DNA from 3 places in the Arthrobacter sp. AG367 genome. Region 1 is predicted to be linked to each of the others. Evidence: riboswitches for the same ligand, from Rfam matches in the RefSeq annotation. Region 1 holds a riboswitch; each other region holds the start of a gene.
What was found. Region 1 has a riboswitch for cyclic di-AMP ahead of FB478_RS18550 (C40 family peptidase). Riboswitches for the same ligand answer to the same signal wherever they lie in the genome.

Region 1 (9,669 bases):
GCTTCTGCCCACGTCGTGGCCGTATGTGGAGGAGTTGGCCACCGCCACACCGTAGCCGGGCTCCCCCACGTGGATCCACCGGTGGGCACAGATTTCGAACTTCGCGGCTTCCCAGGAGGTGTTGGTGTGGGTGGGCCTGAAGACGTGGCCGAACTGTGTTTCGGCAGCTGACCGGTCTGCCCGCACGTCGAGGGCAAAGCCGAGTTTCAGCAGCTTTTCGCGCTCCTGCCAGTCCACGGCCGTGGTGATTTCCAGTGACGGGCTGCCGGGGGCCAATGTGATGCGCTGGGTCAGCGGCGAGCTCCCTGCCAGCCGTTCCACCACCACCACGGCGCTGCCGTCTTCATTGGCCAGCCGGACCGACTCCGCGTGGACCAGCGGAGTGACATTGCGGCGGTAGAACTCGTCGATGTCCCAGGCGTCCCATTCATTGGGGGTGTCGCGGTGCAGTTCCAGCAGGTTGCCGCGCTGGCCAGGGGCGATGGCCTCTCGTCCGGTGGCGTAGTCACGCAGGGACGCGAGGAGTCCATCGGCGTCCACCTCGACCCGGATAATCCCGTTGTCCAGGATGTAGCCGCCGTGGTGTGGCGTGGCGAGCACCGGCCCAGGGAGCGGCGTTGGTTCCGCTGCCGCAAGGGCGGGCACTCCATTCCTTGCGTGCGGCGAAGCGTTAAGCAGGAACTGCCGGTCCCCGGAGCCCAGCATGGCGGCAGCTGCCTGGCTGATGATTGCTTCAAGCGCCTTTTCGATGGCCTGGTAGTTACGCTCGGCGTCCTGGTGGACCCAGGCAATGGAGCTGCCGGGAAGGATGTCGTGGAACTGCTGCAGCAGTACCAGTTGCCAGAGCCGCTTGAGCTCGGCATCCGGATAGTCGTATGCGCCGGCCGACCGGACTGCAGCCGTGGAACACCACAGTTCCGCCTCACGCAGCAGGTGCTCGCTGCGCCGGTTGCCCTTCTTGGTCCGCGCCTGGCTGGTGTACGTGCCGCGGTGCAACTCCAGGTACATTTCGCCCACCCAGACAGGCAGTGCCGGGTAGTCTTCCTCGGCCTGCCGGAAGAAACTCTCCGCTGAGCCGATCCTGACCCTGGGTGATCCCTCCAGATTCGCGGTTCGGGCAGCCGCCGCAAGCATTTCGCGGGTGGGTCCGCCGCCGCCGTCGCCATAGCCGAAGGGCACCAACGACACCGTCCCGCGGCCGTGGTCCCGGTAGTTGCGCTCGGCGTGGGCAAGGTCCCTGCCGCTGAGGTCCGAGTTGTAGCTGTCCACCGGGGGAAAGTGGGTGAACAGCCGGGTGCCGTCGATTCCCTCCCAATTAAAGGTGTGGTGCGGCATCCTGTTTGTCTGGTTCCAGGAGATCTTTTGGGTAAGGAACCAGCGGCTGCCCGCGGCTTTTACGATCTGGGGCAGGGCCGCACTGTATCCAAACGAGTCCGGGAGCCACGCCTCCCTGCACTCAATGCCGAACTCCGCCAGGAAGAAGCCCTTGCCCTCCACGAACTGCCGCGCCATGGCTTCGCCGCCGGGCATGTTGGTATCCGATTCCACCCACATGCCGCCGACGGGCACAAACTGGCCTGCCCGTACCTTTTCCCGGATCCGGCTGTACAGCTCCGGGTACAGCTCCTTGATCCATGCCAGCTGCTGCGCGGACGAACAGGAGAAGACGAAAGTCGGGTCTTCATCCATGAGTGCCACCACGTTGGAGAACGTCCGGGCGCATTTGCGGATGGTTTCACGGACCGGCCAGAGCCAGGCCGAGTCGATGTGGGCATGGCCCGTGGCAACCAGTTGATGCGCGGATGCGTAGGCGGGGCGGGCAAGGACTTCGGCGAGCTCCTGCCGTCCTGCCGGCGCGGTCCCGGCAACATCGTCAGGGTCCATCACGTCCATCATGCGTTCGAAGGCCCGGAGGATCTCATGGCGGCGGGGAAGCTCCAGGGGGAGTTGTTCCATGAGGCCGGCCAGCGTCCACACGTCCTGCTGGAGTTCCCACACGCACTGGTTGAGTTCAGCGATGGCGATGTTGCCCAGCCGGTACTGGGGTGCTCCCCCGGCGGTCGCCTTGTCTCCCAGCGGGGTGGCGGCAAAGGTCCAGCCTTGCGCCATGTCCGGGTTCGCGGCCGCCTCCACGTAGAAGTCCACGGCCATGCCGCCGCCCAGCAGCTTCAGGGGAATGTACTGGTTGCGGGGTGAGATGGCCTTGATGATGGTCCCGTCAGGCCGCCAGGCGATGCCCTCGCACTGAAACCCGGGCGCTTCGGTGGTGAACCCAAGATCCACCACCACCTCCACGGTGGTTTCCGGGCCGCCGCCCCAGGATTCCGGCACCTCCCCTTGCAGCCGGAGCCAGGTGGTCCCCCACGGCCGGCCCCAGGCGGCGCCGTGCTCCTGCGGCTGGAACTCCTGCCGCATCGCTTCGAGCGCGGGGACCGGTTCACCGGGGGCCTCCCAACTGCTCAGGGCAAGCGGGACCGTCCGGCTGTAGACGGCAGGGGCGATGCGCTCGCGCACAAACCTGGCCAAGCGGACTTCCGTGATCCTGCGGTCGTCATGCAAAATAAGTCCTCTTTAGGCTCGGGGCTGGATCATCGCGTCCATTCGATGGACAAATCTACCCTCCGGCAGCATTGCAACCAACCCCCTTGCCCGGGCAGCCACGTCCCAGCCGTGCATTGGCCCTCCTAGACACTGGGCACGGCTGGTGCAGGGCGCAGGATCCGCGAGTCCCCGGCGTAGACGTTAAAACTGGTGTGCCGGCTGAAACCCGCCAGCGTCAAGCCGTTCGCCTCGGCCAGTTCCACGGCAAGACTGGAAGGGGCACTCACGGCAGCCAGGACGGGAATGCCCGCAAGGGATGCTTTCTGGACCAGCTCGAAGGACGCCCTGCCAGATACCTGGAGGACGGTTCCGGTAAGAGGCAGGAGGCCCTCGCGCAGTGCCCAGCCCACCACCTTGTCCACGGCATTGTGGCGTCCCACGTCCTCGCGCAGGCACAGGAGCTGCGGCTCGCCGTCGTCATCGATCCTGAACAGGCCTGCCGCGTGCACGCCGCCGGTGTCCTCGAAGACACGCTGGGACTTCCGCAGCATCCCCGGCAGGGCGGCCAGGACTTCCGCGTCCACAGTCAACGGGTCCGTCCGGGGGCTGAAGTGGGAGGACTTTTGGACAGCTTCGATGGAGTCCGTTCCACAGATGCCGCAGGAGCTGGACGTGTAGACGTTGCGGCCGGTGTCGGGAACTGGCACATCCGGCCGCAGCTGGGCCTCCACCACGTTGAATGTCTGGACACCGTTCTCGTCCTCGCCGGCACAGAATCGCAGCGAAACCAGCTGTTCGGGGGCCCATATGACCCCCTCGGACACCAGGAATCCAGCCACCAGGTCAAAGTCGTCCCCCGGGGTTCGCATGGTGACCGAATAGGAAAGCTTTCCCAGCCGGATCTCCAGCGGTTCCTCGACGGCGAGGACGTCTTCGCGGTGGCGGACCGGGTACTCCAGGGCTCCCGGCGAACCGTCCAGGACATACTTGTGCACCTTCCGGCGCTGGGTTACGCGTCCCATGTTCCACCCTGCTTGTTCATTACTCCATCATGGCACCAACAGGGGCCGCCTCAGCCCAGGAGGGCGCTCCAGTCCACGGGTCCGCTGGGTGCCGGCTTACCCTTGGGCTGGCCTGTCCGTGCGGCGCTTCTTGGCTTGGCTTTGGCCGGGCCGTCCTGGGTAGGAGGTATTGGCGGCCCCCATGGCAGGGCGAACGCGGGCACCGGCTCGCCGAGCTGCACGCCGTGCGGTGGCACTACCAGCACACCGTCCGCGGCGGCGAGCCCGCGCATCATCCCTGGCCCCGTATGCTGCGCCGGGGACGCCATGCCGTACAGCAGCCGGAACGGCATCAGCCGGGTACGCCCGGGGTCCGGCTCGATCATGGTCCCGCACGGTACCTCCTCCACCGCCGGCATGGGACGGTGTCCCAGTGCGGCCAGCAGCGGGGCCCCCACAGTCGAAAGGGCCATCATGGCCGCGAGCGGGTTGCCGGGAAGCCCCAAAACGAAGCGTCCGTCGGGCAGTTCGGCGAGCACGGCAGGGTGGCCGGGCCGCATGGCCACGCCATCGATGATGAGCCGGCCGCCGAGTTCGGCCACTGCCCTGCGGAGGTGGTCCGTTCCCGAGCGCCCGGTGCCACCGGTAGTAATGACGACGTCGGCCGGCAGGTCCGGCGCGTCCGGCACCTCCGGCAGCACGTCCTCGAGCGCCGCAAGCCATTCGTCATAGGAGTCGCCGATCCGCTGCTGCCCGCCGGGTATGCCGCCCAGCATGGCGACGACATCCGGCAGCTGCGGGCCGAAGGTGTCGCGCACCTGGCCCGGGGCCGGCGTGCCGTGTTCCACCACTTCGGACCCGGTCAGGACCAGGCGCACCACGGGCTTTCCCTGGACCTGCACATCGTCGTAGCCTGCCAGCGCGGCAAGTGCCAGGTGGGCGGGATTGAGCTCCACCCCCGCCTTGACCAGGATGTCCCCTTCCAGGGCTTCCTCCCCGGCTTTCCTGATGTGCTCTCCCGCGCGGGGCTCGCCCGGGCGGGCCTTGCCTCCGGTCATCAGGAGTGGGAGTCCTTCATCGTCCTGGCCAAGGACTGCGCTCTCGGTGCGAAGCACTGCCTTGCCGCCTGCAGGGATCAGGCCGCCGGTGGCGATGGGGCTGGCCTGGTGCGGTGCCAGCCGGGTGCCGGGTTCCACCGGGATCCAGGGGCCGCTTCCGTTGACTACCCAGCCGTCCATGGCCGAGGACGCATAGTGGGGCATGTCCTGGAGGGCCACGATGTCCTGGTCCAGTTTGCGGCCCAACGCGATACGCAGTGCCACTGGTCCGGGAGGAATGGGGGTTGCCGCGTCGAACGCCGCCTGCCGGGCCTCTTCCCACGTGTGGGCAGCATGGTGCTGGCCCGCATGCCCTGCTTCCGCCGTCCCGGCTTGGACTGCGCCGGAGTCAGTGGTTCCGGGTTCAGTGGGTCCGGGTCCAGTGGGTCCGGGTCCAGTGGGTCCGGGTCCAGCTATGCCGGCCGGCCCTTCCGCTTCGCTGCCAGGTGGCGCTTCCGGATCGCTTTGGGGTTCCGCGGTCATTCGCCGGGAGTCCCGGCGGCAGCCTCGGCCTCGTAGTCCTTTGCCAGGGTGCGGGCAACGGCCAGGGCCGCATCCATTGATTCAGCGTCCATCTCCCTGCCGGGAGCCGAAGCCAGGCCCGCAGCGAACCCGGCGATGAAAGTGGTGAGCGGAGCGGCTGGCCGGACCACAGCATGGGCGGCGACGCCCGCAAGCGCCAGCACCGCGTTGACGTCCACCTGGACGTCCTCAAGCTTGTACGCCTGGAGAAGTGCCCTGCACCACTCTTCCAGTGTTTCGTCCTGGCTCTTCACGAATTGCCTCCCACGTTTGCTCCGCCCGTCTGCCGGTCCTGGCGTTCGCTCTGGTTCCCGGCGGCAATCCCCAGCGCGGCAGCGTCATCCCAGGTATCCACATCGGAGGTGGACCCGGCAGGGACTGTGACAAGCTGCACGTCCAGATTAGCAAGGAGCGACCTGACAGAGCCGTTGACCAGCGCCCCGCGGGCAGCGAGGTCCCTGCACGCCTTTGTTAACTCAGGCGTGCGGTAAAAACCCACCAGTGGCTGTGGGCGGTCGCCTTCGGCAGCCATGACATTTGCCGGGTCGGCCGCCGTGGACATCTGCAAAGCTTCCTGAAGCGCTGCCACCGCTTGGGATGCCAGCGGCATGTCGCAGGCCAGCACCAAGAGGTAGGGCGCACCCTCGCCGATGTCCGCCAGCGCATCCAGCCCGGCCGCTATGGCTGCCGCCGGGCCCGCGAAGTGCGGCTGCTCCCTGCAGCTCAGCAGGTTGGGAGGCCAGATTGGCAGGGAAGCCATCTCGCCCACAACTGCCACATGCCGGGCCCCCGCGGCGGCAGCGACAGCGCGTTCGAGGAGGGATTGGCCTTGGAAGACGAGCGACTGCTTGGGTACGCCGCCCAGCCGCGATGACCTCCCCCCGGCCAGGATCACGGCATCAAAGGCAAGCCCGTTCACTTCCACTCCCCCAGCCTAGCGACCGGCAGCGTAGGGGCCGCACTGCGGGTCAGAACGTCCGGCGCACCGGAGCATCACGGCAACTCAGGCAGCGCGGGGTGTCAGGCGGCGCGTTCCGGAAGCAGGAAGGGGTCCCAGGCCGGCGTGGGCTTCTCCAGTTCCTTGATCTGCCAGATGGTTCCGTGCGGCGGTTCGGGCACGAACCGCAGGGTCCATCCCATCTCGGCTGGAGTGTGGTCGCCCTTGACGTTGTTGCAGCGCAGGCAGGCGGCCACCAGGTTCTCCCACGAATCGGCCCCGCCCCGGGACTTGGGGTGAACATGGTCAATGGTGTGCGCCGCTTTCCCGCAGTAGGCGCATTTATGCCCGTCGCGCCGGAGTACGCCCCTGCGGCTGACGGCCGTGGAGTGGTTGTAACGGGGCCGGATGTAGCGGTTGAGGAGGATCACGGACGGGCGGCCCAGAATGTCAGTAGGGCCCACCACGGGGTCGTCACCTTCGGCCACCACACTTGCCTTGCCTGTGAGCACAAGCACCAGCGCCCGGCGGAAAGTAATAACCGCCAGCGGTTCATATCCAGCATTCAGAACGAGAGTGCGCATGCACTTACCTCTTCACGGCCGCACCCGTCAGGGGCACGAGGGCCGGCTGCCCTCGGCATGTCCGGGCTATGGATCGACATCACAAGAGTAAACAAAGAAGTGCAGAATCGGGTAATCGCCACTCTGGAGCAGGACAACGGCTGGACACCGCGGGAGGGTCAGCCGCGGGCGGCGCGGGCCGATTAAGCGCGAAGGACCCCCGCCGGGATGGCGGGGGTCCTTGGGGGCATTGCCAGGCCTGCGGCCGTTCAGGCCTGCCTTGGGATGCTTAGTTGACGCGGATGAACACGGGGCCGGAACCCACGTTTGCGCTGAAGACCACAGTCTGGTTTCCGTTGTAGCCGCCGTGGACTGCCATGCCGTTTCCGGCGTAGACAGCAATGTGGGCCATGCCCGCGCCGCCGTCAGCGTAGTAGATCAGGTCGCCCGGCTGCGCTTCGGCTGCACTCACGGTGCGGCCCAGGGACAGGTAGCCGGCGGGCCAGTCATGGAAGTGGATGCCGACGGCGGCCAGCGAGTTGGTGACCAGCATGGTGCAGTCCTGCATAACGCCGAGCTGGGCGTAGGCGGCCGAGAGGATTGCAGCGCCCTTGCCGCTGGCGGAAGCCTGGGCACCGGGAGCGGCCGGAGCAGCAGCGGCGGCAACCTTGGCGGTGACCTTGGGAGCCGCAACGGGCTCGGCGGCAGGAGCAGCTTCCTGCACCTCGACCTGGGGCTCAGGCTCGGCGACGGGAGCCGGCGTTGTGGTGACAGCGGGCTTCTCGTAGCTGATGGCGATGGTGGAAGCCGCGGAAATCGGGGCGTCGATTGCGGATTCAACTTCCAGTGCGGACGCCGGAGCGGAATCACGCTTGACGTTGGCGTCGGCAGCGTTGGCCGCGATGCCGCTGGTCAGGACCAGGCCGGAAGCGGCAGCGATAACCGCAGCCTGGCGGCCCATGCCGCCTGCGTTGTCGCTGACGGCCTTTGCAATAACAGCGATCGAGTTGGTTTTGGTGACCTCGGCGCGATGCCGTGCGGTGGCACGAGTCGTCATCAGTTCTCTCTTTCGTTTTTCCCTCAAACCGCTTGTAGGCAGGCGAAGGTTGTTGGACGCGCCGGCATCTTGGGGGTACGTCGGCGCGTCCCGAACGGGGATGTGGTTTCTAGCGAAAAAGCCTTGGGCAAAGAAATAGCCCTTGGAGCGTTAAGCCCAAGAACTAGTTGCCGTAGTGGTAGTACGAGGAGGTGCCAGTGGCTGCAGGCGAGTGGAGCAGCGTGCCCTGGGAGGGGTTGAGTGCGCTGATCATCATGCCGTTGCCGACGTAGATGCCGACGTGCGCGCCACCGTTCTGGACAACCAGGTCACCCGGCTGCGGGGTGGAGGTGGGAGTCATGATGCTCCACGCATTGGTGCGGGGGATGCTGATTCCGGCCTGGGCGTAAACCCACTGCACGAACCCGGAGCAGTCCCAGCCGGTGACCGGGCTGGTGCCGCCCCACACGTAGGAGTGGCCGATGCCGGTGTAGGCGATGGCAGCGATGCCCGAGGTTGCCGCAGCGGATACGGTCTCCGCCGTCTTGGCGGCCGGAGACGCCTCCTGGCCTGCAGTGGTGGCGCGGTTCGCCGATGCCGTGGACTGGGTACGCACCGCTTCCACCTTCGGAGCAGCGGTGGTCTTGACGACCGGACGCTCGAAGGACACCGTGGCCGTGGGTGCGGCCGTGACAGCGAGGGCTGCCTGGGACGAGCCGGACTCGGTGGAGGCAGAGACACCGGCCGTGGTGTCAGCTGCCGTGGCGGGCAGGCCCATGCTCAGGATGAGGCCGGAAGCCGCTGCCACAACGGCAGCCTGGCGGCCTACGGTCCCGGCATTTGCACTGACGGCCTTGGACATGGCGTCCAGGGGGTTGGTGCGAACCGTTTGCGCACGGTGGCGCGCAGAATGATGGCGTGAAGACACGAAGGTAGCCTCTCCCAATGCCTGCGAGGTGAGCTGTCGGATTCGGATGGGAGTCACCCGGCCACGCTGCTTCCTGGGAAGCTTGTGACTTAACCCCAAGGCCTTCTGAACATGAAGGCCAAAATTGGTTCCCCCGCCCCTGCCAGACGATGAAATGCGAACGGACCTTGAGCGGTGGCAGAGTTAGGCAATCCACTCAAGAGCGTCAACTTCGGAAAAGTTGACGCGAGTTAGACGGTACAGCAGTTTTGCTTCAATGTCACATTCAGGTCACGGCGCGTCGCGGACATGTGAGAGCGGGCAACCATTTGGTTACAGCCAGCCCATGGGATCGACAACTTCGCCGTTGACCTGCACCTCGAAGTGGAGGTGGCAGCCGGTGGATGCGCCCGTGGTACCGCTCAGTGCCACCACGTCCCCGCGGGAGACGGTCTGGCCCACCTTGACGTTGAAGGACGAGAGATGGTTGTAGGTGGTCTCCAGCCCGTTGCCGTGGTCAATGACCACGCGGTTTCCGCCACCGAACTGGTGCCAGCCGGCAAAGGTCACGGTACCTGTCGCGGCGGCCAGGACCGAGGTCCCGCACTGCGCCACGAAGTCCTGGCCCCGGTGGAAGTCTCCGGAGCCTCCGGTGATCGGACTGACCCGGTAGCCGAAGGGGGAAGCGGTGGTGAGGGAGGCGAGGGGTGCAGCCAGGGTGCCGGCCGAAGCGGCACGCGTGACGGAGCCGGCGGACTGGGCGCTCAGGAGTTGCTTCAGCTTCCCGTCCGGGTCGGCCTGGGTCACCACGGCCGACCGGCTGAAGTCGATCTGTGCTCCGACATCGGCCGAGATCTGGGGCTGGGGGCTGACGGCGGACGCGGCCATGGGGGCACTGCCGGCGGCATCCGTGGCCATGACGGGACTCGTGGCGGGCACCGTGACCGTCAGCACCAGGCCTGTGGCGGCAAGGGCAATGCCGGCTTTTTGGCCAATACCGCTGGCGGCGGCAAACTCCGTCATCTGCCGGAAGGGACCCCGGCGGCGGCGCGCGTCACGATGCAG
Region 2 (9,669 bases), on a different contig from region 1:
AGCTGGAGCACAGCAACGGCAAAGCGTCGGCAAACCGACAGATCGGAGAGTTGTCCCATGGCATCCCCGCACTCCATGACCAACAACCTTCCCCAGCTCACCCACCCGGACGGGTCGCCGATCCGCGCCCTGGTGGTGGATGACGAGCCGAGCCTGTCCGAGCTCATGAGCATGGGCCTGCGCATGGCGGGCTGGTCTGTGGCCGTGGCAGCGGACGGTCCCACTGCCGTCAAGCTCGCCAAGGACTTCCACCCGGATGTCCTGGTGCTGGACGTCATGCTGCCGGGGTTCGACGGCGTGGAGCTGCTGGGCAGGATCCGCGCCTTTGCGCCGGAGGTGCCTGCGCTCTTCCTGACGGCCAAAGACGACGTCCAGGACCGCATTGTGGGACTGGCCGCCGGCGGGGACGACTACGTCACCAAGCCCTTCAGCATGGAGGAAGTCCTGCTGCGCCTGCACCGGCTGGTGCAGCGTTCCGGCGTGGCCGCCATGGACACTGCCGAACTGGTGGTCGGCGACCTGGTGCTCAATGTGGACACCCGTGAAGTCACCCGTGCCGGGGAAGGGATCCAGCTGACGGCAACACAGTTCGAGCTCCTCAGGTACCTGATGGAAAACCCCAAGCGCGTGGTCAGCAAGGCCCAGATCCTGGACCACGTCTGGGATTACGACTTCGGCGGCCAGGCGAACATCGTGGAACTGTACATTTCCTACCTGCGCAAGAAGATCGAAGCCAACCATCCGCCGATGATCCACACCGTGCGCGGAGCAGGCTACGTCATCAAGCCCGCAGACTAGCCAAAGGAAACGCGTGTCCCTTTCCGGTGTCCCCCGGCCCACCGGCCGGTCCTGGTTCAACCCGTCCACCTGGCACCTCCGCACCCGCCTGATCCTGCTCTCCATGGCGCTCCTGGTGGCCATCTCCAGCGCCATCGGCGTGGTCAGCTACGCCTCCATGGATGTGGTCCTGACCAACCAGCTGGACTCGCAGCTGATGCTGGCCTCCCGCGGACGGCCGCCGGAGGGCAACCCGTCCGGCCGACCGGACCCCCTCGATGCCCGGGGCCAGAGTGTGGGGACGCTCAACGCACGGGTGGTGGGCGGCCAGGTCAGCCGGGAGGCGGGCTTCCTGTCTTCCGATGCCACCCGCACGGCGCTGACTTCCGCCGATGTGGCCACCCTGCAGGCGTTGCCCCGCAATGGCCTTCCCGTGGACCGCAAGCTGTCCAACGGCGATTACCGGCTGATGGCCACGGCCACCCCTTACGGCGACGTGGTGATCACCGGCCTGCCGCTGGCAACGAAACAAAGCACCGAGGCCTCGCTGGTGCTCACGATGGTGCTGGTGTCACTGGGCGGCCTGGTCGTGATCGGGCTTGCGGGCACTGCCTTGATCCGCCGGACCATGCGTCCGCTGGAACAGCTGTCCGACGTCGCCACCAAGGTCTCCAAACTGCCCCTCGACGCCGGCGAGGTGGCGCTTGCCGTGCGCGTACCGCCGTCCGCAGCGCATCCCACCACCGAGGTGGGCAGCGTGGGCCATGCCCTGAACCTGATGCTGGACAACGTCTCCAGCGCCCTGGAGGCCCGGCAGCGCAGCGAGATGAAGGTGCGCCAGTTCGTTGCGGACGCTTCCCATGAGCTCAGGACGCCCCTGACCGCCATCCGCGGGTACACCGAGCTGATGCGCATGACCGAGACCTTTACCGAGGACGGCCGGAAGTCACTGGGCCGCGTCCAAAGCCAGTCCGAGCGCATGACCGCGCTGGTGGAGGACCTGCTCCTGCTGGCCAGGCTTGATGAGGGCAAGGCAACCGAAACCACCGATGTGGACCTTACCCAGCTGGTGGTGGAAACCGTCAGCGATGAAAAGATCATGGCCCCGGACCACACGTGGCAGCTGACGCTGCCCGATGAGCCCGTCACGGTCCGCGGGGATGCCACCCAGCTGCACCAGGTGCTGGCCAACCTGCTGTCCAACGCCCGGAAGCACACACCGGCCGGCACCACCGTAACCACCGGGTTGATGCGCTCGGCCGATGGGAGCGTGGTGGTGACGGTTACCGACGACGGGCCCGGCATCCCCGCCGAATTCCAGGGCAACATCTTTTCGCGCTTCACCCGGGCCGACGCCGCCCGCTCAGGCTCAGAAGGCTCGTCGGGCCTGGGCCTGTCCATCGTCGAATCCATCGTCATGGCCCACGGAGGCACGGTGGAACTGGTGTCCCGGCCAGGCAGGACCGAGTTTGCGGTCCGCCTTCCCGTGCCCGGACCCGCCGCCGCCTGACCGCCACACACGCAGAGGGCGGTGGCCACTGAAGGCCAAGCCCGCGCCAGTTGCACAGCGCCGGTTGCACAGCGCCAGTTACACAGGCACATCACAGGTTGCGCCTAAAGCCCTCAAATCCGGCGGCGCCACTGTTGATCCATGACGCTCACCGACTCCACTTCAGGAACCCTGCCGGACGCCGCGGTGGCCCCGGCGGGCCTTCCTTCCCGCGGACATGCCGCGCGGCGCGCACCCGTGGACACCCGTACCACCGTCCCCGTCCTTGACGTGACCATTCCCGTTTTCAACGAGGAACGTGACCTTGAGGAATGCCTTCGCCGGCTCCACGGGCACCTGCTGGATACCTTTCCACACAGCTTCCGGATCACCGTGGCGGACAACGCCAGCACGGATGGAACCCTGAAGATCGCCGAGCGGCTGGCCCGGGAGTTCCCTGAGCTCGTGGCGGTCCACCTGGATGAGAAGGGCCGCGGCAACGCCCTGCGCAAAGTGTGGCTGGCCTCCCCGTCACCGGTGCTGGCCTACATGGACGTGGACCTTTCCACCGACCTCGCCGCCCTGCCGCCGCTGCTGGCGCCCCTGATTTCCGGGCATTCGGACCTCGCCATCGGCACCCGGCTGACCCGCAACTCCCGCGTCGTCCGCGGGCCCAAGCGGGAGTTCATCTCACGCAGCTACAACATGATGCTGCACTCGTTCATGGGCGCGCGGTTCAGCGACGCGCAGTGCGGGTTCAAAGCCATCCGCGCCGACGTCGCCCAGCAGATCCTGCCCTACACCGTGGACAACTCCTGGTTCTTCGACACCGAGCTTTTGGTCCTCGCCGAACGCTGCGGCCTGCGTGTCCATGAGGTCCCCGTTGACTGGATCGACGATCCCGATTCCAGCGTGGACGTGGTACGCACAGCACTGGCCGACGTGAGGGGAATGGCCCGGCTCACCCGCGACTTGGTCTACGGTCGCATCCCGGTCCCGGAACTGCGCGCAGCCCTGGCACGGGGTCCGATCCCGGCGTCCTCGCGGTCCGGTGAGCAGACACGCGGCAGCAGCCTTTTCGGCCAGCTGGTCCGGTTCGCCGCGATTGGCGCCGCCTCAACCCTGGCGTACCTCCTGATCTTCGTGTTCTGCCGGGGATTCATGGACCCGCAGTTGGCCAACTTCCTTGCACTGCTGATCACCGCCGTGGCCAACACTGGCGCCAACAGGCGCTTCACGTTCGGCATCCAGGGCGGCAACCCGGTCCGGCACCACTTCGAAGGGCTGATCGTGTTCGGCATCGGCCTGCTGCTCACCTCCGGAGCACTCGCCTTTGTACACCGGACGACGACGCCTGACCGGTGGGTGGAAGTCCTCACCGTTGTGGCGGCGAACCTGGCAGCCACGGCGGTCCGGTTCCTGCTGTTCCGGCTCTGGGTGTTCCGCGGCAACCACGGCAACCGGACCACCAAAGACGCCCCCACTTCGACAGAAACGGCAGCATCATGACCTCCACCATTTCGCCGGCGGACGCCGGCTCACCCGCCGGCCGGCAGCCGTCGCCATCCGGCCACGCTGCCTCCTCCCCCGGGGCGGCCGATACCGCACCCCGCTGGACCCGCTACGCCTTCGGTGCGCAGCCCCGCTGGGTGAGGCCTTCCGCCGTGGGGCTCCTGGCAGCCACGGCGGTCCTGTATCTGTGGAACCTGGCAGCAACCGGCTACGGAAACTCCTTCTATGCAGCCGCCATCCAGGCCGGCACCAAGGACTGGACGGCGTTCCTTTTCGGCTCGCTGGACGCAGGGAACGCCATCACGGTGGACAAGCCGCCGGCAGCACTCTGGATCCCCGCCCTCGCAGGGCGCATCTTCGGTTTTTCACCACTGAGCATGCTGGTGCCGGAAGCACTCATGGGGGTGGCCGCCGTCGGGTTCCTCTACTTGGCCGTCAAACGCGTCTCGGGACCTGCCGCAGGCCTGCTGGCCGGCGCTGCCCTGGCGCTGACGCCGGTGGCTGCGCTCATGTTCAAGTTCAACAACCCGGACGCCATGCTCACCCTGTGCCTGGTGCTTGCTGCCTACTTCACCACCCGCGCCATTGAGAGGGCGGGTTGGAAGTGGCTGGTGGCCGCCGGCGCCGTGGTTGGCCTGGCATTCCTGACCAAGATGCTGCAGGGCTTCCTGATTGTTCCCGCGCTGGGACTGGCCTATCTGTGGGCCGCACCCACGCCGATGGGGCGCCGGCTGGTGCACCTGCTTGGCGCGCTGGGCGGAATCGTCGTGGTTGCCGGCAGCTACATCGCCCTGTTCCAGCTGACACCGGCCTCCGAGCGGCCGTACATGGCAGGGTCCAGCACCAACAGCTTCCTTGAACTGACGTTCGGCTACAACGGACTGGCCCGTCTCACCGGTTCCGGCGAGGGCATGCCCGGCGGGGCCGGGGGTGCTGCTGCCGGCGGTCCCGGAGGCGGCTTCGGCGGCGGCAACGCCGGATTCGGCGGGGCGGCCGGGCTGCTGCGGATGTTCGGCACCAGCTTTGGCGGTGAGGTCTCGTGGCTTCTGCCCGCCGCCCTGGTCCTGCTGGTGGCAGGCCTCTGGTTCACGCGCCGGGAAGTACGCACCTCCCCGGGCCGCGCGGCCCTGATCCTGTGGGGCGGCTGGCTCGTGGTCACCGGAGGTGTCTTCAGCTTCATGAGCGGCATTGTCCATCCCTACTACTCAGTGGCACTGGCGCCGGCGATCGCAGCGCTGGTGGGCATAGGCGCAGTGGAGCTCTGGCGTGGCCGCAGCTACTGGCCGGCCCGGATCGTCCTCGCCGTGACCGTCCTCGGCACCTCTGTGTGGTCGGCAGTCCTGCTGGGCCGCGACACGTCGTGGCTCCCCTGGCTGCGGGTCGCCATCATCGTGCTCGGCGTCCTCGCCGCCGCCGCAATCCTCCTCCGCCTCGATGCACTGGGCACCTCAAAACCGGGCACCTCGAAACTGGGCGCCTCCGGACGGTTCCGCCGGGCCGGTGCGGCCGCCGTCGTCGTCGTATCCCTCCTGGCCGGCGGTCTTGGGACAGCGGGGTGGACCCTCGCCACCGCTGCTTCCGCCCACTCCGGTTCCATTCCGACGTCGGGCCCGGCGGGTTCGTCCGCGGGTGGCTTCGGCAACCGTGCCGCTGGATTCGGCGGCGCACGGGCTGACGGCAGGGAGGCCGCCACTGACGCTGCCAACGGCGCGGGTGGACTCGATCCCTTCGGCGGCATCGACGGCGCAGCCGGCCCCGGCGGTACCGGGGGCGCCGGCGGCGCCGGGGGCCCGGGCGAAGGATCCGCAGATGCGGCGGTGGCGGCACTCCTGAAGGCCACCACCACGAAGTGGTCCGCGATCGTCTCCGGCGCCAGCCAGGCAGCCAGCCTGGAACTCGCCACGAACACCAACGTCATTGCCCTGGGCGGTTGGAACGGCGGGGACCCCTACCCCACGCTCGCCCAGTTCCAGGACATGGTGGCCAAGGGCGAGATCGGCTACTTCATCCAAGGCGGTGGCATGGGAGGCGGCGGCATGGGTGGCCGCGGCAATTCAGAGGTGGCCGCCTGGGTCCAGGCCAACTTCCAGGCCCAGACCGTAGGCAACTCCACCGTGTACCAACTCACCAAGTAGGACTCAATGGCCAGCCACTACCCAGTGTCCGTCCACACTGCGTCGGTCCACACCGGACACCCTGCCGGTGCTCCTGCCGCCGCGCATCATCCTGTCCCGGCCCGCTTCCGGCCGGACCCGCGGGCGCTCCGGCGGCGGCTGGAACTGGCAGCGGTGCTGGCCGGGACCGCCGTGCTGTACTTGTGGAACCTTGGAGCATCCGGCTGGGCCAACGCGTTCTATTCCGCCGCGGCCCAGGCCGGATCGCAGGACTGGGCGGCCTGGTTTTTCGGCTCCTCCGACGCCGCCAACGCCATCACGGTGGACAAGCCGCCGGCGTCGTTGTGGGTCATGGGGTTGTCCGTCCGGATCTTCGGCCTCAGTTCCTGGAGCATCCTGGTCCCCCAGGCGCTGATGGGCGTCGGCACCGCCTGGCTGCTCTACCTGGCCGTACGGCGGGCCGCGGCGCCTGCCACGGCCGATCCACGGCTGGCGCACCGCGCAGGACTGATCGCCGCAGCCGTCCTGGCCCTCACCCCCGTTGCCACGCTGATGTTCCGCTTCAACAACCCGGACGCCCTGCTGGTGCTGCTCATGACGGCAGCCGCCTACGCGGTCCTCCGTGCAGTCCAGGAGGACCGGTTGCGCTGGCTCCTGCTGGCCGGAGTGTTCCTGGGCTTCGGCTTCCTGGCCAAGCAGCTGCAGGTCCTGCTGGTGGTTCCGGGATTCGCCATCGCCTACGCGCTGGCAGGCCCGCACAGGCTCCCGCGGCGCCTGCTCCGGCTGGCCGCGGCGGGAGCGGCCATGGTGGCCTCCGCCGGGTGGTGGCTCCTGGCGGTGGAGCTGACGCCGGCCGGCCTGCGTCCCTACATCGGCGGATCGCAAAACAACTCCATCCTGGAGCTCACGCTGGGTTACAACGGGCTGGGCCGGCTGACGGGCGACGAGACCGGCAGTGTGGGCGGCGGCAACGGCTGGGGAGATCCCGGGCTGCTCCGGATGTTCAACAGCGAGTTCGGCGGCCAGATCGCGTGGCTGCTGCCGTCCGCCCTGATCCTTGCGGCGGGCCTGCTGTGGTTGGGCCGGCGGGCACCGCGGACGGATGCGGTCCGCACCGCCGTCATCATCTGGGGCTTGTGGGTGCTGGTGACGGGCCTGGTCTTCAGCTTCATGGCGGGCATCATCCACCCTTACTACGCCGTGGCGCTGGCGCCGGGGATCGCCGGGCTTGCGGGGCTGGGCACGGTCCTCCTGTGGCAGCACCGGCAGCAGCCACCCGCCGCACTCCTGCTGGCCGCAGCGGTGGCCGCGGCCGCCCTGATGGCCTTCCAGCTGCTTGGCACCACGTCCGCCTACGGCGCGGGGCTGCGTTGGCTGGTCCTTTCCGGAGGCCTGGCGGCCGCAGCGGGCGTGGCGTTCGGCAGGTTCCTGCGCTGGCGTGCCGTGCAGCGGACGACGGCGGCGCTCGCCATTGCGGCGTCGCTCACCGGGCCGCTGGCGTACTCCCTTTCCACGGCGTCGACAACGCACAGCGGGGCGATAGTCAGTGCCGGGCCGTCGTCGGGCTTCGGCCCTGGCGGGACGGGCCCTGGCCGGACCGGCCTTGGCGGGACCGGGACAGGCAGCACCAGGCAGCCAGCAACCCAGGGAAACACGGCCCGCCAGCAGGGCGCGCCCGGAGGAACACTTCCCGGCGGAACCGCTGCTGCAAGTGGTCGCGGAGGCGGAGCCTTGGGAGGCCTCTTGGGCGCCCCAACGCCGTCCGCGGAACTCGTGGCAGCACTCAGGAATGGCGCCTCAGGCTACACCTGGGCAGCGGCAGTGGTGGGTTCGAACAACGCTGCCGGTTACCAGTTGGCAACGGAACTGCCGGTCATGGCGGTGGGTGGGTTCAACGGCACAGATCCCGCCCCTACCTTGGCGGAGTTCCAGGATCTGGTGTCCCAGGGAAAGATCCACTACTTCATCACAGGCGGAACCATCCGGGCCAGTACCGGTTCGGACGCTGCCGCCCAGATCGCCCAGTGGGTGGCGAACAACTTCACGGCGCAGAGCATTGGCGGCACCACCGTCTACCTGTTGGCTGGGTAACGGGAACTGTAACGGTCGGCGCGCTGCGCTCATGAAATGGGGCGGCCATACCCCAATGGGACCGAGGTTACGAACGGGGAATCCGGCAAATCAACGCGCTGAGGATCGTGACTTCCGTTACCTAAATGTGACTTTCGCGTGCACTTCCTGTAGCGTCGATTGGGTGCGGCCCCCGTTCGGGCCGCATATCCCGGGTCGACGCCAAGCTCTGCCGCTTCCCCGGATTCCGATTGAGCTACGGCAGAGGCGGGGGACCCACCGTCCCGGGCATTGAATGCCCTTGGGGTTAAGCCAGTACGTGATCTTTCCGTACGGCCGGATGCCCTCATCCGAACCCGACAGCTAACTCCGCAGGTGTGAGAGGCGATCAATCATGTCCAAAAACACGGCAGAAGCACGCCTGCTGCAGGCCAAGGCTAAACACAGGGCCGCGCAGCAGGCCAAGAAGACCACCCTGGGCCAGCGCGCCGCCGTCCTTGCAGCATCGTGCGCGGTGCTGGTGGGGGTAGGCGCGGCAGGACAGGCCACCAGCAGCATGACTCCGGTGTCATCCACCGCGTCCAACCCTTCCACGTCAGCGTCCGACGCTCAAATGAGCATCGAGAAGAGCGAGATCCGCTCCAACCCGGCAGCAAGCCCCGCGCCCGCTGCCATCAGCGTGGCACCGCAGGCAGCGGAACCGGCCCCCGCAGCGGCACCGGCAGCACCCGCAGCGCCTGCCCCGGCCCCGGCGCCTGAGCCCGCCCCCGCACCTGAGCCGGCTCGCGCCGTCGCGGTTAACGATCCTGCAGGCGCCCAAGCGTACGCCGCCAGCCAGCTGGGGGCGTTTGGCTGGGGACCGGACCAGATGCAGTGCCTGCAGACGCTGTGGACCAAGGAGTCCGACTGGACCACCACGGCCACCAATTCCAGCAGCGGGGCATACGGCATCGTCCAGTCCCTGCCCGCTGAGAAGATGGCAAGCGCCGGCGCGGACTACCTCACCAACTACCGCACGCAGATCAATTGGGGCCTGGACTACATCAAGAAGAGCTACCAGTCGCCCTGTGGTGCCCTGAACTTCCACCTGGCCCACAACTGGTACTAGGCACTCCTCCCCCCGGCGGCAGCGATGCCGGGGGAACTGCACCAAAGCGGCGGGCCGCATCATCATGATGCGGCCCGCCGCTTTGGTTAACCAGCGCCCGGTCCGGCGTCCTGTCCGGTGTTCCCGCCAGCGCCCTGCCCGGCGTTCCGCCACGGGATGTACTGGACAGCCCACTTGTTTCCGTCCGGATCGGCGAAGTACACGAAGTGGCCCCAGTCCTGGACGTCCACATCGCTGACATCCACGCCGTTGCTCTTGAGCTGGTCATGCGCCGCATTGATGTCGTCGACCACCATCTGCAGGTTGGAGCCCGTGCCGGGCGGGGCGTCGACGAGTCCTTCGCCGATGCAGATGGAGCAGGCCGAGCCCGGCGGCGTCAACTGCACAAAGCGGATGGAGTCCGACGGCCGCTCGTCGTAGTCGGCGTTAAAGCCCACTTTGTTGACGTAGAAGTCCTTGGCACGGTCAACGTCGGATACGGGGACAAAGACAAGCTCGAGTTTCCAGTCCATCTGCACAGGCTAGCGGCGGGACACCCGTTGGGAAAGAGCCCGTTCAAACAGGGCCGAAGTGCTACCCGGCGATGCCGTAGAGGCGGT
Region 3 (9,669 bases), on a different contig from region 1:
GGAGATGGCCCCAAAAATGGGACACGTCAGGGCTAATACGGTGGTTGTCCGGTTTACCTGCCCAGAGATCAAGCAGCCCCGACTTCGCCGTAGCTTGGAGCATAACGGCCTGCACATGCGGGCAGCACCAGTAACGGGTACCTAATTTCGCGCCAGGGATACCTACACACGCCCGCAGGGCAGCCCGGTCCGTCAGTCCAACTTCCAGGGTGGGCAGTCCAGGAAAGGCTTAGCAGGGATCCTGGGTGTCCAGCCGCGCCAGCAGGTCCGGCCACGACGCCGCGAATCCGGGGTGCAGCTCCAGTGCGTCCACCTCGGCTGTGGGAATCCAGAGCAGTGCGATGCTTTCGGGATCGCTGATGACGGGCTCGAAGGATTCCCGCACCAGCACCACCACGGTGGTGTAGGACCAGTAGCCGTGGTCCAGCACGGAGGTGAACAGCACTTCCACGCTCTCCGGCGGGACGGCAGCTTCCTCGTAGGCTTCGCGGAGGGCACCGTCGACCGGTTCCTCGCCCTGGTGCAGTGCCCCGCCGGGCAGGCCCCAAGTTCCACCGTTGTGGCTCCAGACGGCGCGGTGCTGCAGCAGCACACCTTTGCCGGGGTCGTAGGCCAGGACGCCGGCCGCGCCGAACCTGCCCCAGTACCGGCCGCGTTCCCCCTCCACCCATGCGTCGCCCGGGTCGCGCGGGCCGGTGCGCGGCGGCGGAGTGGAGGACGTGCTGGCGGACGGAAAGAGATCCATCGCTCCAGTCTGACAGGTGAAGCACCCGCAGGTGAAGCACCGGCGGGCCAGGCGGTGGGGCGGGTCAGGGGGCGGGCGGAATCCCGCCGGCCCCGTCAGGTCTTGTTTCCGTGGTCGACGGCGAAATCACCGCCGGGATACATGACGGTTTCATGCCCGTCGTCAAAGCGGACCACATATGGTGGGCTGCCGCCCTCGCCACGGACTTCAAGAATCACCCCATGCCGGTCCGAGGACCCCACGGTCCTGCCGTGCACGACAATACGGTCGCCTTGGGCTGCCTCCATGGCAATCACCTCCCAGCCCCCAGATTACGACTCGTGGCCGCGTGGGAACAGGGCACCATGGCAGGATTCCGGTATGCCGTTGAACCTCATCCTGCTCGCCGATACCCACATACCCAAACGCGCCAGGGACCTGCCGGAACAGGTGTGGTCCGCCGTCGAAAATGCCGATGCCGTATTCCACGCGGGCGACTGGGTGGAGGCAGCCCTGCTGGACGAATTCGAACGCCGGAGCAACCGGCTGCTGGGTGTTTTTGGCAATAACGATGGGCCCGAATTGCGCCGGCGCCTGCCCGAAACGGCAACTGCCAACCTGGACGGAGTCCGCTTTGCGGTGGTCCATGAGACGGGGCCGGCCAAGGGCCGCGAAGTGCGGTGCGATGCGCTCTTTCCCGACGCCGATGTCCTGGTGTTCGGCCACAGCCACATCCCGTGGGACACGGTGTCGCCGAACGGCCTGCGGCTGCTGAACCCCGGGTCGCCCACGGACCGCCGCCGCCAGCCGGCGTGCACGTTCATGGAGGCCACGGTCGACGGCGGTCAGTTGGCCGAGGTCCGGCTGGTCACGGTCCAGCGTGACTGACCCGCCGCGCCGCTTGGCATGAGGCGGCCTCTCTGCCTAGGCTAGGAACCGTAAGCATGCTTAGCTTTTTGCCTTCCTGTAACGGTGCAAATCGCGGGCTGCTTCAGTACCCGGGGCGACGAACCAGCCCGTGTCCGCACGACCAGGAGGACCACCATGACTGACCAGTACACCTTCCGCAATCCCGTGACGGCCTACGAAAAAATCTCCCCGCCCAGGCAGCACCAGCCCGAGCCGGGGCTGGATGCAGAACTCGAACCCAAGGCCGACCTGGGCGAGGAGACCTACCGCGGCACCGGCCGGCTGGAAGGCCGCCGGGCCATCGTCACCGGCGCGGACTCCGGCATCGGGGCCGCGACGGCGATCGCCTTTGCAAGGGAAGGCGCCGACGTCGTGCTGTCCTACCTGCCGCAGGAAGAAGCGGACGCCTCGCGCATCGCCGGAATCATTGAAGCGGCCGGCCGCAAGGCCGTCAAGGTGCCCGCTGACCTCAAGGATTCGGCGGCATGCCGCGACCTGGTGGAAACGGCGGTGGCGGTCCTGGGCGGGGTGGATATCCTGGTCAACAATGCCGGGAAGCAGGTGGCCCAAGAGGACCTGCAGGACATTTCCGACGAGCAGTTCGACCACACCCTGAAGACCAATGTCTACGCGATGTTCTGGGTGACCAAGGCCGCCGTGCCGCATATGCCTGCGGGTTCGACCATCATCAACACCACGTCCATCCAGGCCTACAACCCGTCCCCCACCCTGGTGGACTATGCCACCACCAAGGCGGGCATCAACAACTTCACCAAGGGCCTGGCCCAGCAGCTTGCGCCCAAGGGCATCCGGGTGAACGCTGTGGCCCCCGGCCCCATCTGGACGCCCCTGCAGGTCAGCAGCGGCCAGCCCAAGGAGCAGCTGCCGGAGTTCGGCCAGTCCACGCCCCTGGGCCGTGCCGGCCAGCCCGCCGAACTGGCCCCCGCCTACGTCTTCCTGGCGTCGCCGGAGTCCAGCTACGTCGTGGGCGAAACGCTGAACGTCAACGGCGGCAGCCCCACGCCCTAGCAGCCAGCCGCGCTCCGGCTGCCCCGGTCCGTGTGGTCAGCCGGCTGCGTCCTGCGCCGCCAGGAGCTCGTCGGTGGCAGGGTCCGGCTCGCCGTTGAAGAACTGGGCCAGGACAGTCTTGAACACTGTTTCTCCGGGTGCTGCCCGGAGGAACAGTGTCATGGAGGAGCGGAGTTTCCTGGCGTCGATGCCACCGAAGATGTCCTCGGCCGGCTGGTCGGCATGGTTGGCCAGGACCGTGGCACACTCGAGAAGCCGCGGGCCCAGGACTTCGTGGTCCAGGTAGGCCCGGGCTTCAGCCAGTGAAGAGATGGCGTATTTACGTGACATGGCGCTCTGCCCCAGCCCGGCAATCTGCGGGAAGATGAACCACATCCAGTGCCCGGACTTCCGGCCGACCTGCAGCTCCCCCAACGCCTGGTCATAGGTTCCGCCGGTGTTTTGGGCGGCAACAAATCGCCCAAGATCAAACGGCTCATTCATGTGGATCTCCTTCATTCGTCCGCTTTTAGAAAGTCAGTTCCTTCATGAGGGCAGCGGCCGCCGCCTGAAGATGGGCGTCCGGGTCCCCGCTCCACCGTTCCACCACACCGCGGGCCCGCTGCCGTTCACGCTCCCCCAGCCCTGCCAGCAGCGGCATCAGGACATCGGAGAGCAGGGGCGCGGTCAGATCCGCTGCGTGGGCGTAGCGGAGGAAGCCTTCCAGCCGGGTCAGGTCCGAATGCTGCAGGAGCCGCACCCGTGACTGCAGCAGCACCACGGCGGCAAGGCGGCGCTCGAAAACCGGGCGGGAGCCGGGCCCCGGCTGTCCCCAGAGGGCAGAGGCCAGCATCACGGTTGCGTCGTGGTCCAGGTCCTTGAATTTGCGCAGGGCGTCGCGCACGGTTCCACGGACGGCGCCCACGGAGGAACCATACGAGGCCAGCACACCGCCCAGGCGGTGTGCGACGTCGTCCGCGCGGTACCAGGCGCCCTCATTCTGGAGGGTACGGTCAACAAATTCCGCCGCAGCGGACACCACGTCCGCTGTGCCGGTCACCGCGCGCGCCCCGCGGAGGCGTGGTGGATGCAGAACGGGGTCCAGGGCCGGGCTTCCAGCCTGCCCTCGGCGATGGGTTCCCCGCACACCGCACAGATGCCATAGGTCCCCGCGGCCAGCCGGGCCAGGGCAGCTTCAATCTGGTCCAGCCCCGCCGAGCTTTGTTTCAGCAGCGCCGATGCCTGTGACAGCTCGAAGGCGATCGTGGCGCCCTCCGGATCGTGTTCGTCGTCGACGTTGGAGTCCTGGCGGGCCGAATTCGCAGCGTCGATGTCCGCCCGCAGCGCCGGCAGCAGCGCCATCCGCCGCGTCCGCTCCTCTTCGAGCAGTGCACGGAACCGTTCGAAATCTGGCATGGGGAAAGCCTAGCGCGTCAGTCAGTACCAGTTCAGGGATACGGAATGGTTCCATGCCCCGCAGGGCGACCCGTAGCGGTCACGGATGTAGCCCAGGCCCCATTCGATCTGCGTCCGGTAGCTGGTCAGCCAGTCGCTCCCGGCGCTGGCATACTTGCCGGGCGGCAGTGCCTGGGCAATTCCGTAGGCCCCGGACCACGCGTTGGTGGCGGTGGTCAGCCAGTTGGATTCCTTGGTCCACAACTGGGCCAGGCACAGGAACTGGTCCTGGCCCCAGCCGAAAGCGGCAAGGCGTCCGGACGCGTAGCTTTTCGCCCCTGCCGGATCGTTGACCGCTCCACCGGGAATGGAAGGCACGACGACGGCGGGCGGGCTGGGCAGGGCCGGCTCGGCTGGCGGCGCCTCCGGAACGGAAGGGACAGGGTTGGCCGGCGGAGGGTTGGCCGGCGGAGGGTTGGCCGGGACAGGATTGGCAGGGGCTGGATTCACCGGGACAGGATTGCCGCCCACGGCGGCTGGGGCGGCTGGTGCGGGCGGCCTGGGCTGCTGGGCGGCCGCCGCGGCGGCCCTGGCGGCCGCTTCGGCCTGGCGGCGGGCCTGCTCCTCCGCTGCGGCGCGCTTGGCCGCCTGGGCCGCCTCGTAGGCAGCCAGCGCAGCCTGGCCTTGGCGGTACTCCCCCTCAAGCGCCGCCGTCGTCCCTTTCAGGGCGGCAAGCTGGGCCGTTAGCTCGCCGCCGTGCCGCTGCTCCTCGGCCACCTGCTGTGCCAGTGCGTCCCTGGCGGAACTGGCTGCCCCGGCTTTTGCCTTTGCCTCCCCGGACAGGCGCTCCCGTTCGCTCCTGGCAACCTTTTCCTGCTCCACCAGGGCAGCGGATACCTTTCCGGCCGCCGCCGCCTTGACCACCAACGCGGCCGTCTTGTCCCCCACGAGCTTGACGAGGTTGAGGCCCTGGACGCTGTTGGTCCCCAGGGCGTCCAGCGCCACGAAGAACCCGGCGTTGGTCCCGCCTGTCTTGTACGACTGCACGGCCAGGGCGCCGAGGTCCTTCCGGTACCGGGCCACTTCGTCGTTTGCGCGGGCGGCCCGTGCGGACAGGGTTTCCAGGCGTGATGTGGCTGACTGGAGCTCTGCATCCGCGGCAGCGTATTCGGCGGCCGACCGTACGGCTGCGTCCCCGGCTGCCTCCGACTGCGCCTGCAGGCCGGTCAAGAGCCCGTCGATGGTGGCAATTTCTGCAGCTTTTGCCGCTTCGGACGACTGCGCCTGCTGCACATCCGACCAGGAGGGATATCCGCCGGGCGGCGGCTCCTCCGCTGCGGCCGGCAGCACGGTGGCGGCGGCCAGGGCGATGGCCAGCACGCCACCGAGGAGCGGGATCCCTCGGCTGGTCACGAACAGGGGCATAGTCCCGAAGCTTACCGTCCGGCGCGGCCCCCGAGGGCGCGTCCGTGGCCACATTGTTACCGTTTGCAGCGATAAAGACCCTGCCTGCATTGGTCGAGGTCACCGCCCGAAATGCGAAGTACATCAAGACGTTTGCGCAATTGAGAGGGCAGCCTCGTATGTTATCCAAATGTGACAATCGGGGGCAGCGCGGGTTATGGTCGTTTGGTGTCCCTCTCAGACGGGACATTCCCGTCAGCATGCCGAGCCCTGCCGCTGATCATGGGATTCAACCGCTTTCCGTTTGGCAGGGACGGGGGAACCAAGTTTCTACGGCCACATGTGGCCTTGGGGTTAAGTCGTTAGCGCCTCCGCCCGCGGAGCCAGCTACCGGCCGGGTATCTCCAGCCCGAACCCGACAGCTCACCCCGCAGGCATGGGAGAGGCGATCAACTGTGTCAAAAATTTCCACCACTGCCCGTCACCGCGCGACTCCGGCCCGCTCCATTGTGCTCGAGGGCCTCGCCGTAACCGCCAAGTCCCAGGCCCGTTCGCTGGGCCGTCCGGCGCTTGCCGTTGCTGCAGCGTCCGGTATTGCCTTTGGCGTCGGAGCCCCGGCCCATGCAGGTGTCACCGGCCCGGACACCACTGAGAACACCAGCGTCCAGGCATACTCCGCACCTGCCCCGGCAGCAGCACCCGCCGCAGCAGCAGGAACCGTCCACACGGTGGTGTCCGGCGACACCATCGGGGCCATCGCGGCCGCCCATGGCGTCAGCCTCAACGACGTCCTGGCCGCCAACGGACTGGGACTGTCCTCCATCATCTACCCCGGTGACCAGATCCAGATCCCCGGCGCTGGCCACACCGCAGCCCCGGCGCCGGCAGCAGCTCCCGTCCAGACGGCAGCCGCAACCGCACCGGCAAACACCGGCATGAACATGTCCTACGCCTCAGCCGCCCCGGCGGCGTCCACCGGCACCGGGACCGGCGCTGCCATCCTGGCATCCGCTTACAGCCAGGTCGGCGTGAACCAGGACTGCACCGCAATGGTTGAGAAGGCCCTGCGCTCCGTCGGCAAGTCCGTCGGCGACCTGGCCCCCACGCAGTTCTTCCAGTACGGAACCGTTGTCGGCGCTCCCGCCCCCGGCGACCTGATCATCACCTCCGGCCACGTGGGCGTGTACGCCGGCAACGGCCAGGTTGTGAGCGGCGGCGTCAACGGCTACAGCACCGAGGTCCACTCCATCAGCTGGCTCGGCGGCTACTCCGCAGTCCGCGTAGCCTAGCCTTCGCAACGCTTTGGCAGCAGCAGGCTGGTATTAAACAGCAAAGCTGTTCTTAAACAGGAGGGCGGCAGCCGGGTATTCCCGGCTGCCGCCCTCCTGTCATTTCCGCACCGTACCGCTGAACAGTCACGTCCCGCAGAAGGTCATGTAGGTGCCGAAATCCTCAGGGGCACCTTCGGCGTAGCGTTCCAGGCCCGGCCGCTCGGCGAAGGGGCTGCCGACGGCCTCGAGCAACTGCTGCAGGGGAGCCAGGTTTCCGTCAGTGGCGGCGGACAGCGCCTCTTCCACGAGGTGGTTCCGCGGAATATAGGCAGGGTTCACGCTGTCCATCAGTTCCGCGTCGGGCCCCAGGGCCTGCCACCGCTCCGCCCAGGCGTCGAACGCTTCAAGGTCCAGGACCATGCCGCGCACGGGACGGAGGTCCCCCCGCGCGGCCTTGCCCAGGTTCCGGAAGAACAAGGTGTAGTCCACCGGCCCGTCCTTCAGGATGGCAATGGCACCGTCCACCAGGGCGGAGGCGGCGTCGCTGTCCGCATCCCCCGACAGGCCCAGCTTGGCCTTCATGCCGCCGGACCACGCCTGGCTGTACTGTCCGCGGAATCCGCCAAGTACCTCCACCGCGGGGGCAACCGCCTTTTCCTGGTCCCCGTCGATCAGCGGCAGCATTGCCTCCGCCAGCCGTGCAAGGTTCCATTCGGCCAGCACCGGCTGGTTGGCGTAGGCGTAGCGTCCGCTGACGTCGATGGAACTGTAGACAGCGGCGGGATTGAACGCATCCATGAACGCGCACGGGCCGTAGTCGATGGTTTCCCCTGAGATGGTCATATTGTCCGTATTCATGACCCCGTGCACGAACCCCACCAGCATCCACCGGGCCACCAGGTCCGCCTGGGCGGAGACCACCGAGGCGAACAACTCCAGGTAGGGGTTTGGGGCGCCGGCAGCGTGCGGGTAGTGCCTGCCGATGGCGAAATCCGCCAGCCGCTTCAGCAGCTCGAAGTTTTCCGTGGCCCGCGCGTACTGGAAGCTGCCGACGCGCAGGTGGCTGCCGGCAACCCGCGCCAGGACCGCACCGGGCAGCATGCCGTCACGCCTGACCTGCCGGCCAGTTGCCACGACCGCGAGTGAGCGGGTGGTGGGAATGTGCAGGGCATGCATGGCTTCACTGACCACGTACTCACGGAGCATGGGCCCGACGACAGCACGTCCGTCCCCGGCGCGGGCAAACGGCGTGCGCCCCGAGCCTTTGAGATGGAGGTCCAGGAGGCGGCCGCCTTTGTCCGTGACCTCACCAAGCAGCAGGGCGCGTCCGTCGCCAAGCAGCGGAGAGTAGCCGCCGAACTGGTGGCCCGCGTAGGCCTGCGCCACCGGGGTGGCGCCCGCCGGAACGTGGTTGCCCACCAGGAGCCGCACCCCTTCGGGACTGCGAAGGTACCCTGGGTCCAGGCCCAGGTCGCGTGCGAGCCTGTCGTTCAGGACCAGGAGCTCGGGGCTGGGGGCTTCCTCGGCCTGCCAGGGAACGGCGAGTTCCGACAGTTCCCGGGCGAAACGGCCGTCAAAAGTGACCGTGGATTCAGCTGCTGCCGTCATGGCTTAACCCTATCGCCGTAGTTCCGCCCGCTGCTTCCCGTGCCGGTTGCCGGCGGCGGGGAACGGCAATGTGCTGCAGGTCCTCAGCGGCAATGACCGTGGTTCCCGGAGCCTGCGCCCGTGCCTGCTCCGCGAGGTGCGGGACGCCGTCGCCATAGCGTGCGGAGAAGTGGGTGAGCACCAGCATCCGGGACTTCCCGGACGCCGCAAGTTCCCCTGCCTGCCCGGCGGTCAGGTGCAGGTATTGCCGGGCCAGGCCGACGTCGTCGTCACTGAACGTGGACTCGGCCACCAGCAGGTCCGTGCCTGCTGCCAGTTCTTCGGCACCGTGGCACGGTGCGGTATCCATGATGAAAGCGAAGCGCTGGCCCGGCCTGGGAATACTGACCTCTTCCAGCCTGGCCGCTCCGAGGACCCCTTCGCGCTGCAGCAGGCCCACGTCGGGCCCTTCGATGCCCGCCGCCCGCAGCCGCTCCGGCAGGAACGTGCGGCCATCTGGCTCGGTGAGCAGGTAGCCGTATGTCTCGATGCGGTGCTTGAGGGGCCGGACCTCAAGCCTGTCCGCCACGGGACCGGCGCCGCCATGTGGATGGAGCCTCACGTCAAGCCCGGGCGGGCTGAGACCCACCAGGGCCCTGACCACCTGGTCACCGGACGCCGGATAATGCAGGTGGACCGGGTGCGCCACGCCGTCCAAAACCATCCGGGAGAGCACCCCGGGAAGGCCGAAGCAATGGTCCCCGTGCACGTGTGTAAGGCAGATCCTGGTGATGGCGCCCGCCGCCACTCCCGCATGGATCATCTGGCGCTGGGTACCCTCGCCGGGATCGAAAAGCAGCCCTTCGCCGTCCCAGCGCAGGAAGTAGCCGTTGTGGTTGCGGGTCCGCGTGGGAACCTGGGACGCAGTGCCCAGCACTACGAGTTCACGCACCGTTGGAATCTGACGCTGCAAGCAACCCTTTGGCGTAGGCGGCCTGGCCGCCGTGCTGAAGGCAGTCCCCCAGGATGCTGACCAGCCGCACGCCCAGGGTGACGGGCGGATTCCAGCGCCTGTCGACCACACGGTCCAGGTCGGAATCCCCGATACCTTCCAGGACCCTGGCAGTCTGCCGGTGAACGGCCAGGTAATACTCCCGCAGGAGTTCCCGGGGCGCGCAGACTGCGTCCACCTGCTGGCTTGAGTGGCCGTAGCCCGTATCACTGTCCGCCAGCGGGAGCCCGAAGCGGGTTACGAATCCTTCGGCCTTCCAGACCTGCTCCAATCCCGAGGCGGACGCAACCTGCGCATCTTCCACCCGTCCCATGTGCCAGACCAGCCAGGCGATGGAATTGCCTTGGCCTGCAGGACGC

Region 2: another riboswitch for cyclic di-AMP. It lies ahead of FB478_RS09420 (hypothetical protein); the one in region 1 lies ahead of FB478_RS18550 (C40 family peptidase).
Region 3: another riboswitch for cyclic di-AMP. It lies ahead of FB478_RS03160 (LysM domain-containing protein); the one in region 1 lies ahead of FB478_RS18550 (C40 family peptidase).

Annotation. Positions count from the first base shown of each region.
Region 1 covers NZ_VIVE01000009.1:74,390-84,058, forward strand. The annotation lists gene FB478_RS18520 (glycoside hydrolase family 38 C-terminal domain-containing protein) at 1-2,559, opposite strand, end outside; gene fdhD (formate dehydrogenase accessory sulfurtransferase FdhD) at 2,685-3,563, opposite strand; gene FB478_RS18530 (molybdopterin molybdotransferase MoeA) at 3,614-5,122, opposite strand; gene FB478_RS21260 (DUF6457 domain-containing protein) at 5,119-5,415, opposite strand; gene FB478_RS18535 (molybdenum cofactor guanylyltransferase) at 5,412-6,086, opposite strand; gene FB478_RS18540 (HNH endonuclease) at 6,182-6,682, opposite strand; gene FB478_RS18545 (NlpC/P60 family protein) at 6,951-7,718, opposite strand; gene FB478_RS18550 (C40 family peptidase) at 7,882-8,559, opposite strand; cyclic di-AMP (ydaO/yuaA leader) riboswitch at 8,630-8,825, opposite strand; gene FB478_RS18555 (M23 family metallopeptidase) at 8,938-9,669, opposite strand, start outside.
Region 2 covers NZ_VIVE01000002.1:504,999-514,667, reverse strand. The annotation lists gene FB478_RS09445 (response regulator transcription factor) at 58-798, shown strand; gene FB478_RS09440 (HAMP domain-containing sensor histidine kinase) at 812-2,287, shown strand; gene FB478_RS09435 (bifunctional glycosyltransferase family 2/GtrA family protein) at 2,429-3,775, shown strand; gene FB478_RS09430 (glycosyltransferase family 39 protein) at 3,772-5,913, shown strand; gene FB478_RS09425 (glycosyltransferase family 39 protein) at 5,920-7,983, shown strand; cyclic di-AMP (ydaO/yuaA leader) riboswitch at 8,191-8,351, shown strand; gene FB478_RS09420 (hypothetical protein) at 8,357-9,070, shown strand; gene FB478_RS09415 (VOC family protein) at 9,157-9,582, opposite strand; gene upp (uracil phosphoribosyltransferase) at 9,644-9,669, opposite strand, start outside.
Region 3 covers NZ_VIVE01000001.1:690,703-700,371, forward strand. The annotation lists gene FB478_RS03120 (NUDIX domain-containing protein) at 230-745, opposite strand; gene FB478_RS03125 (DUF1918 domain-containing protein) at 841-1,032, opposite strand; gene FB478_RS03130 (metallophosphoesterase) at 1,106-1,612, shown strand; gene FB478_RS03135 (glucose 1-dehydrogenase) at 1,769-2,662, shown strand; gene FB478_RS03140 (DUF1810 domain-containing protein) at 2,699-3,145, opposite strand; gene FB478_RS03145 (DNA alkylation repair protein) at 3,171-3,701, opposite strand; gene FB478_RS03150 (TraR/DksA C4-type zinc finger protein) at 3,698-4,057, opposite strand; gene FB478_RS03155 (lytic transglycosylase domain-containing protein) at 4,079-5,461, opposite strand; cyclic di-AMP (ydaO/yuaA leader) riboswitch at 5,722-5,892, shown strand; gene FB478_RS03160 (LysM domain-containing protein) at 5,896-6,729, shown strand; gene FB478_RS03165 (YdiU family protein) at 6,856-8,319, opposite strand; gene FB478_RS03170 (ribonuclease Z) at 8,303-9,250, opposite strand; gene FB478_RS03175 (mycothiol transferase) at 9,243-9,669, opposite strand, start outside.